2 linked regions of the Pararhizobium sp. A13 genome follow. The protein of the gene in region 1 interacts with the protein of each later gene in a pairwise test. Links are inferred from orthologs where the notes say so. Each region holds a gene or a part of one and is shown in the gene's direction. Other genes may lie near its edges.

Region 1 (4,898 bases):
ATCGGCTGGACAGCCGCGCCGCAACTTGGATCGCAGACCCTGCGCGGCGAAAGCCGGACGGTGCTCAATCCCGGCGACCATCGTGACGCCGTCGGCGCGGTCACGGAGACGTCGGAAGATGATGCCTGCCGCGCCGTGAAGATCGCGTTTGCCGAAGGCGCGACGTGGAGCAGCGTGCTGCCGGCCGAACGCGCTCAATGCCTGGTGCGTGCCGCCGATCTGATGCAGGCGCGCATGCCGACGCTGCTTGGCCTGATTGTCCGCGAGGCCGGAAAATCGCTGCCGAACGCGATCGCCGAAGTGCGTGAAGCGATCGACTTCCTGCGCTACTACGCCGAACAGGCGACGCGCACGCTCGGCCCGGCGCATCAGGCGCTTGGGCCCATCGTCTGCATCAGCCCATGGAACTTCCCGTTGGCGATTTTCACCGGCCAGATCGCCGCAGCACTCGTCGCCGGCAATCCGGTGCTGGCAAAGCCAGCGGAAGAAACGCCGCTCATCGCAGCCGAAGGTGTGCGTATCCTGCATGAGGCCGGCATTCCGCCGGAAGCCTTGCAACTGCTTCCGGGCGACGGCCGCGTGGGTGCTGCCCTGGTTGGCGCAGAGAATATCGCGGGGGTCATGTTCACCGGCTCGACGGAAGTTGCGCGGCTCATCCAGGCCCAGCTTGCCGATCGCCTGTCACCGTCCGGCCGACCGATCCCGCTGATTGCCGAGACCGGCGGTCAGAACGCGATGATCGTTGACTCGTCGGCGCTTGCCGAACAGGTCGTCGGCGACGTCATCGCGTCGGCTTTCGACAGCGCCGGCCAGCGCTGCTCGGCGCTCAGGGTTCTCTGCCTGCAGGATGATGTGGCTGACCGTGTTCTCACCATGCTGAAGGGCGCGCTGCACGAACTCGATATCGGCCGCACCGACCGGCTTGCCGTCGATGTCGGCCCGGTGATCACGGCTGAAGCAAAAGGTATCATCGAGAAGCACGTCGAGGCGATGCGCGGACTTGGCGCCAGGGTCGAGCAGATCACGCTTTCATCCGCCACCGCAGAGGGCACCTTCGTTCCGCCGACGATCGTCGAACTGAAGAAGCTTTCCGACCTGAAGCGCGAGGTCTTCGGCCCCGTCCTGCACGTGCTGCGCTACGAGCGCGACGATCTCGACCGGCTGATCGACGACATCAACGCCACCGGCTACGGCCTCACCTTCGGCCTGCACACCCGCCTCGACGAAACGATCGCCCATGTCACCTCCCGCGTGAAGGCCGGCAATCTCTATGTCAACCGCAACATCATCGGCGCCGTCGTCGGCGTGCAACCCTTCGGCGGACGCGGCCTCTCCGGCACCGGTCCGAAGGCCGGCGGCCCGCTCTATCTCGGCCGCCTGGTCACGGTGCCGCCGGTTCCGCCGCAGCACAGTTCGGTGCACACCGATCCGGTGCTGCTCGATTTCGCCAAGTGGCTGGATGGCAAGGGCCTCAAGACCCAGGCGCAGCACGCCCGCGAGACCGGCAGCCAGTCGGCGCTGGGGCTGACGACCGAGCTTGCCGGTCCGGTGGGCGAGCGCAATCTCTATGCACTGCATCCGCGCGGGCGCATTCTGCTCGTGCCGGAAACCGCGGAAGGCCTCTACCGCCAGTTGGCCGCCGTGCTTGCCACTGGCAACAATGCCGTCATTGATATCGCATCGGGCCTGAAAGACGCACTCAACGCGCTTCCGGCCACTGTCTCCGCCCGGATTTCCTTCACCTCGGACTGGAAGGCCGATGCTCCGTTTGCCGGCGCGCTGATCGAAGGCGTTGCCGAGCGTATCCAGACCGTCAACAAGCAGATCGCCGCCCTGCCCGGTCCGCTGGTCCTCGTCCAGGCCGCATCAAAGGAAGAGCTGGCCCGCAATCCGAACGCCTATTGCCTGAACTGGCTCGTGGAAGAAATCTCGACCAGCATCAACACCGCGGCGGCAGGCGGCAATGCGAGTTTGATGTCGATCGGGTAAGATGGGTGGGCGCGCGAGGAGAGTTTACCCCCCTCTGTCACTTCGTGACATCTCCCCCTCAAGGAGGGAGATTGGAGAGCGCGGTCCTGCTCCCGTTCTCTTAAAAGGTGCCGACGTTTCTGCAACCTCCATCTTTGCTGGTTTGGCGGAGTTTTCGCCGCAGCTGATCTCCCCCCTTGAGGAGGAGATGTCGGCATAGCCGACAGAGGGGGGTTCCTCGCTCCCTGCTTCCCTGCAATAACGCAACAATGTACACGCTGAAAGACACTGTAACCTTCGCCCAGGAAATCAAGAAAAGCCGCTTCCTGGCCATCTGCGGCCCCGTCGCGAACGAGGACGAGGCCAGGGATTTCGTCACGCGGCATTCCGACCTGACGGCAACCCACAATTGCTGGGCCTTCCGCATCGGCCAGACCTATCGCTTCAACGACGACGGCGAGCCGAGCGGTACGGCCGGAAAGCCGATCCTGCAGGCGATCGACGGCCAGTCGCTCGATCATGTCGCAGCCCTTGTTGTCCGCTGGTTCGGCGGCACCCTGCTCGGCAGCGGCGGCCTGATCCGCGCCTATGGCGGCACGGCGGCCATGTGCCTGCGCGCGGCGGAAAAGACAGAGGTGATCGAAACCATCGGCGGTACCGTCACTTGCGAATTTGCCGATCTGGCTCTCATCAAGGCCAGACTGGCCGGCATGGGCGTGACGATCGCATCGGAGACTTTTACCGGCACCGGAGCAGAGCTTACGTTGCAGATCCCCAAGGGCAGTTGCAAGGCCGCCTCGGCCATCATCCTCGACCTCAGCCGCGGCAGGGCTTCTCTCAAATTGGAAGACTAACTTAGACTCTCACCGGAAATCCTTATAACACATTGAAAACAGGGACGATTTTTCTAAAAATCGTACGCGTCCCGAAAGATTGAATGCTGGCCACCGTGTCACATTCGGAATAGAAACGGCGGGTAAACAAGGTTTCCGGGCCGGATTTGGCCGGGATTGGAGGGGCGCGCTGCCGCCCGGCGAGGAATTACACATGAAAAACAGAATCCTGGGGCGCACCGGCGCCACTATTTCCGAAATCGGCTTCGGCGCTTGGCAGATCGGCGGCGCCTGGGGGGATGTTTCCGAGGAAGACGGCAAGCGCGCGCTGAATGCCGCGCTCGACGCCGGCGTCACCTTCATCGACACGGCCGACGTCTATGGCGACGGCCGCTCGGAAAAGATCATCGCCTCGGTTCTCAAGGAACACGGCGGGAAAAAGCCCTTCGTCGCCACCAAGGCCGGCCGCCGGCTGAGCCCACATGTTGCCGATGGTTACACCGGCGCCAATATTGAGGCCTTCATCGACCGGAGCCTCACCAATCTCGGCGTCGAGACGCTTGATCTCGTCCAGCTCCATTGCCCGCCGACGGAAGTTTTCTACCGGCCGGAGGTGTTCGGGGCGCTGGACCAGCTCGTCGTCAAGGGCAAGATCCGCAACTACGGCGTCTCGGTTTCCACCGTCGAAGAGGCGCTGAAGGCGATCGAATATCCGGGCGTTGCGACGATCCAGATCATCTACAACATCTTCCGCCAGCGCCCGCATGACCTGTTCTTCGAACAGGCGCGGAAGAGGAATGTCGGCATCATCGTCCGCGTGCCGCTGGCCTCCGGCCTCCTGTCCGGCAAGATCACCGCCGACACCAAGTTCGCCGATGACGATCATCGCAAGTTCAACCGCCACGGCGAGTTCTTCGATGTCGGCGAGACCTTCGCCGGTGTGCCGCTCGAGGTCGCACTCGAGGCTGTCGAGCAGGTGCGGCCGCTGGTGCCGCAGGGTGTTTCCATGGCGCAGTTCGCTTTGGCCTGGATCCTCCAGAGCCCCGCCGTCTCCGTCGTCATCCCCGGCGCCCGCAACGAAGCGCAGGCGCAGGCCAATGCCGCCGCCAGCGACGTTCCCACGATCCCCGAGGACACGCTGGCGGAACTAGCCGACGTCTATGAGCGTTTGATCAAGGTTCACGTTCACCAAAAGTGGTAACGTTCAAGAACCGCGCCGGGCAGTTCGGCGCGGTTCACACCGGTTTGGAGGTGCAGCGCATGAGCGACCCCTACCACCTATCCCGCTTCATCGAGGCCCAGGAGCCCGTATATGACACGGCCCTTCGCGAACTGGAGCATGGCCGCAAGGAGAGCCACTGGATGTGGTTCATCTTTCCGCAGATCGCCGGCCTCGGCCATTCGCCGACGGCGCTGCGGTTTGCCATTTCCTCCCTGGACGAAGCCCGCGCCTATCTGGCGCATCCGCTGCTCGGCAGCCGCCTGATCCAATGCACGCGCACGATCAACGCGGTGCGCAATCGCACGGCGCATCAGATCTTCGGCTCGCCCGACGACATGAAGCTGCGCTCGTCGATGACCCTGTTTCGGGAAGCGGCAAACGATCCCTCGCCCTTCAAAGCCGCGATCGACCGCTACTTCGAGGGCAAAGCCGACCAGCGGACACTCGACATTCTCGCAAGACCCTGAGACCCGCAGGAGAAACAAGGTAGAGCAGGAGATGCGATGTCGCTCAAGGGAAAGGTAGCACTGGTCGCCGGCGCGACACGCGGCGGCGGGCGCGGCATTGCGGTCGAACTCGGGGCGGCGGGCGCAACCGTCTACGTTACGGGGCGCACGACACGGACACAGCAATCGGAGTATTGCCGGCCCGAGACGATCGAGGAGACCGCCGAACTGGTGACTGCGGCAGGCGGCGAGGGCATAGCGGTCCAGGTGGATCATCTCAATGCCGGCGCGGTCAAACGGCTTATCGAGCGCATCAGACAAGAACAGGCGCGGCTGGATATTCTCGTCAATGACATCTGGGGCGGGGAAAATCTGTTCGAATGGAACAAGCCGGTCTGGGACCACAATCTCGAAAATGGCCTCAAAATG
Region 2 (4,402 bases), 1.2 Mb from region 1 along the record:
CGGGTGAATTCGGAATCATCGGTTTTCCCTGCTGTGCATTCAACTCCGCCCGCAAACAGGGCGCATATGCCCGAGCGGAACCCAGTTCAACGCCCTTCGGTTGTGACATCGCCGCCGCGCGCATCGGAAGGCTGAAAGCTCCCGTTCGGCCTCTTTCCAGCCAGGTCGATTACACTTCAAAGACGATAACGCATTTATCTCTAATTGCAATACGTACAAAATCTCCCATGGGTTGCATAGCGCTGTATAGGCTTATTTTCAGCCCGGCACTTGACCGCAGGCGAATCCCTGTCCATGTCGGGGCTTCGATATTTCCCATTGTGCCGCCTCTTCCCGGCATGGCACAGCTTTGAACGGTTGCTCTAAGAATATGACCATGAATGTTGTCGTCGTGGAATCGCCCGCAAAGGCGAAGACCATCAACAAGTATCTCGGGCCAGGCTACAAGGTGCTTGCCTCCTTCGGCCACGTCCGCGACTTGCCGGCCAAGGACGGTTCCGTCCTGCCGGATGACGATTTCGCCATGCTGTGGGAGGTGGACAGCTCGTCCGCCAAACGCATGAAGGACATCGGCGATGCCTTGAAGACCTCGGACGGCCTCATTCTTGCAACCGACCCGGATCGCGAGGGAGAAGCGATTTCCTGGCACGTGCTCGATCTTCTGAAAAAGAAGAAGCTGATCGGCGACAAGCCGGTAAGCCGCGTTGTCTTCAACGCCATCACCAAGAAGGCCGTGCTCGATGCCATGGCCAATCCGCGCGATATCGACGTACCGCTGGTCGATGCCTACCTGGCCCGCCGCGCGCTCGACTATCTCGTCGGCTTCAACCTGTCGCCGGTTCTCTGGCGCAAGCTGCCGGGTGCCCGTTCGGCTGGCCGCGTACAGTCCGTCGCTCTGCGCCTTGTCTGCGACCGGGAATCCGAAATCGAGCGCTTCGTTTCGGAAGAGTACTGGAACCTCTCGGCGCTCCTGAAGACGCCGCGCGGCGATGAATTCGAGGCACGGCTGGTATCGGCCGAAGGCAGGCGGCTACAGCCCCGTTCCGTTACCAATGGCGAGGATGCCGGCAAGCTCAAGGCCCTGCTCGAAGGTGCTGCTTACGTGGTCGAAAGCATCGAGGCGAAGCCGGTCAAGCGCAACCCATCGCCGCCCTTCACCACGTCGACCCTGCAGCAGGCGGCCTCCTCCAAGCTCGGCTTTTCCGCGTCCCGCACCATGCAGGTGGCGCAGAAGCTCTACGAGGGTGTCGATCTCGGCGGCGAGACAGTGGGTCTGATCACCTACATGCGTACCGATGGCGTGCAGATGGCCGCGGAAGCCATCGATGCAGCCCGCAGTGCGATCGGCAGTCAGTTCGGCAGCCGTTACGTGCCGGAAAAGGCAAGGCTCTATTCGACCAAGGCGAAGAATGCCCAGGAAGCGCACGAAGCCGTACGTCCCACCGATTTCAACCGCACGCCCGACCAGGTGAAGCGTTTCCTTGATGCCGACCAGCTGCGCCTCTATGACCTGATCTGGAAACGCGGTATCGCCAGCCAGATGGCATCGGCCGAGATCGAGCGCACGACGGTCGAGATCCTTGCCGATAACAATGGACAGAAGGCTGGCCTTCGTGCCGTCGGCTCCGTCATCCGCTTCGACGGCTTCATCGCGGCCTATACCGACGCCAAGGAAGACGGCGAGCAGAGCGATGACGGCGACGAGGATGGCCGCCTCCCCGAGATCAACGCCCGCGAAAACCTCGCCAAGCAGAAGGTCAACTCGACCCAGCACTTCACCGAGCCGCCACCGCGCTATTCGGAAGCGACACTGATCAAGAAGATGGAAGAACTCGGTATCGGCCGTCCTTCCACCTATGCCGCGACGCTCGCCACATTGCGGGACCGCGAATATGTGACCATCGACAAGCGCAAGCTGATCCCGGAGGCCAAGGGCCGCCTGGTGACGGCCTTTCTCGAGAGCTTCTTCTCGCGCTACGTCGAATATGATTTCACGGCGTCGCTGGAAGAAAAGCTCGACCAGATTTCCGCCGGTGAGCTGAACTGGAAGGATGTTCTTCGCGATTTCTGGAAGGACTTCTTCGCTCAGATCGAGGACACCAAGGAACTTCGCGTCACCAACGTTCTCGATGCCTTGAACGAAGAGCTGGCACCGCTGGTCTTCCCGAAGCGCGAGGACGGCAGCGATCCGCGCATCTGCCAAGTCTGCGGCACCGGCAAGCTGTCGCTGAAGCTCGGCAAATACGGCGCCTTCGTCGGCTGCTCGAACTATCCGGAATGCAACTTCACCCGACAGCTCTCCTCCGACAGCAACGGCGGCGACGAGGCTTCCGTATCGAACGAACCGCAGTCGCTCGGCAAGGATCCGCACACCGGCGAGGAAATCACCCTGCGCTCCGGTCGTTTCGGGCCTTATGTCCAGCGCGGCGACGGCAAGGAAGCCAAGCGTTCGAGCCTGCCCAAGGGCTGGACACCGGCGACCATCGATCACGAGAAGGCGCTGGCGCTTCTCTCCTTGCCGCGCGACATCGGTGCCCATCCGGAAACCGGCAAGATGATCTCCTCCGGCCTCGGCCGCTACGGACCGTTCATCCTGCATGACGGTACCTATGCGAATGTCGATTCGATCGAGGACGTCTTCTCGATCGGTCTCAACCGCGCCGTCTCCGTGCTCGCCGACAAACAGTCGAAGGGGCCTGGTGGCCGCGGTCGCACCGCGGCAGCGGCTCTGAAGGAGATCGGCGACCACCCGGATGGCGGGGCTATCACCGTCCGCGACGGCAAATACGGTCCTTACGTCAACTGGGGCAAGGTCAACGCGACGCTGCCGAAGGGCAAGGACCCCGCGGCGGTGACGCTGGAAGATGCGCTTCTCCTCATTGCGGAGCGCATCGCCAAGGGCGGTATCAAGACGACCAAGGCGAAGGCGACCAAAACGGCAAAGCCCAACGCAGCAAAGGCTGAAGGCGTCGCCACGAAGACGGCCAAGCCGAAAGCGGCAGCCAAACCCAAGGCGGCCGCCAAGCCGAAGACGGCAGCAAAAGCCAAGAAGGGCTGAACGTGACCAGGACACCGCACGATCGACCCGAACGGCCCGGCAAACCCGCAGTCCGCCTCGGACGCGCGGGCAAGAAGATGCCGGTTCCAGCTGACGACACCGTGATCATTCACGGCGCCGTGCCGCCGCGCGGCGTGCTGATGCGCTTCATCGCCGACAATCCGGACAAGGCGTCGAAGCGCGAGATTTCCAAGGCCTTCGGCCTGAAGGGTGAAACGCGCGTCGAGCTCAAGGCGCTTTTGCGTGAGCTCGAAGAAGAGGGAATGCTCGAAAAGAAGCGCAAGTCGCTGGTGCGTCCCGGCGCCCTGCCGCCGGTCACCGTGCTCGACATCACCACCCGCGACAAGGACGGCGAACTGATCGGCCGCCCCGCCGAATGGCCGGAGGATGCGGGCGTCGCGCCGGCTGTCGCTATTCGCCAATCCACCGTCGGCAAGGCCAAGGGCAAGACGCAGGTCGGCGGGCTTGGCGACCGCGTGCTGGCAAAGATTTTCCCGTCCAAGGACCGCGCCGGGCCAGCCTACACGGCACGCATCATCAAGGTTCTCGACAGGAAACGCAGCGGCAACGCCGCGCTCGGCGTCTTCCGTGCGTCACCCGACGGCGGCGGTCGCATCATGCCGATCGAGAAGCGTGGCGAGGAACTGCAGGTCGATTCCGGTCATGAGGGACAGGCGCAGGACGGCGATCTGGTCGAGGTGGAAATCGCCCGCATCGGCCGCTTCGGCCTGCCGCGCGCGCAGGTGAAATCGATCATCGGCTCGGTCGCTACGGAAAAGGCGATCTCGATGATCGCAATCCACGCTCACGGCATTCCCTATATTTTCCCCGACAGCGTTATCCGCGAAGCCGAGGCGGCCGGTCCCGCCACCATGTCGCACCGGGAGGACTGGCGCTCGCTGCCGCTGATCACCATCGATCCGGCCGACGCCAAGGACCATGACGACGCGGTGCATGCGGAGCCCGATACATCACCCGAAAATCCGGGCGGCGTCATCGTTACCGTCGCGATCGCCGACGTCTCCTGGTATGTGCGGCCGAAATCGGCACTCGACCAGGAAGCCCTGAAGCGTGGTAATTCGGTCTATTTCCCCGACCGCGTCGTGCCGATGCTGCCGGAACGCATATCCAACGAGCTCTGCTCGCTGAAACAAGGTGTCGACCGGCCGGCGCTTGCCGTCCGCATGCGCTTCTCGAAAGAAGGCCGCAAGGCCGGCCACACCTTCCACCGCATCATGATGAAGAGTGCGGCGAAGCTCTCCTATCAACAGGCTCAGGCGGCGATCGACGGCAATCCGGACGACCAGACCGGGCCGCTGCTCGAACCCATCCTGAAGCCGCTGT

The links.
Region 2: the proteins of WI754_RS07490 (region 1) and topA interact in binary tests that used the Escherichia coli proteins (3 or more experiments, as listed by UniProt). The link is inferred for Pararhizobium sp. A13 from one-to-one orthologs.

The regions. Positions count from the first base shown.
Region 1 is NZ_CP149510.1:1,549,652-1,554,549, reverse strand. The notes cover bases 1,248-4,029. They hold WI754_RS07490 (YigZ family protein), read left to right. Parts: upstream 1,248-2,237; coding sequence 2,238-2,822; downstream 2,823-4,029. Other genes in these bases: WI754_RS07485 (aldo/keto reductase), read left to right, coding at 3,016-4,002; putA (trifunctional transcriptional regulator/proline dehydrogenase/L-glutamate gamma-semialdehyde dehydrogenase), read left to right, coding at 1,248-1,989. Outside these bases: more of putA, read left to right, coding at 1-1,247; WI754_RS07480 (DUF1810 domain-containing protein), read left to right, coding at 4,062-4,490; WI754_RS07475 (SDR family oxidoreductase), read left to right, coding at 4,527-4,898.
Region 2 is NZ_CP149510.1:2,716,245-2,720,646, reverse strand. The notes cover bases 45-3,258. They hold topA (type I DNA topoisomerase), read left to right. Parts: upstream 45-376; coding sequence 377-3,058; downstream 3,059-3,258. Other genes in these bases: rnr (ribonuclease R), read left to right, coding at 3,061-3,258. Also shown: more of rnr, read left to right, coding at 3,259-4,402. UniProt on the Escherichia coli protein: Releases the supercoiling and torsional tension of DNA, which is introduced during the DNA replication and transcription, by transiently cleaving and rejoining one strand of the DNA duplex.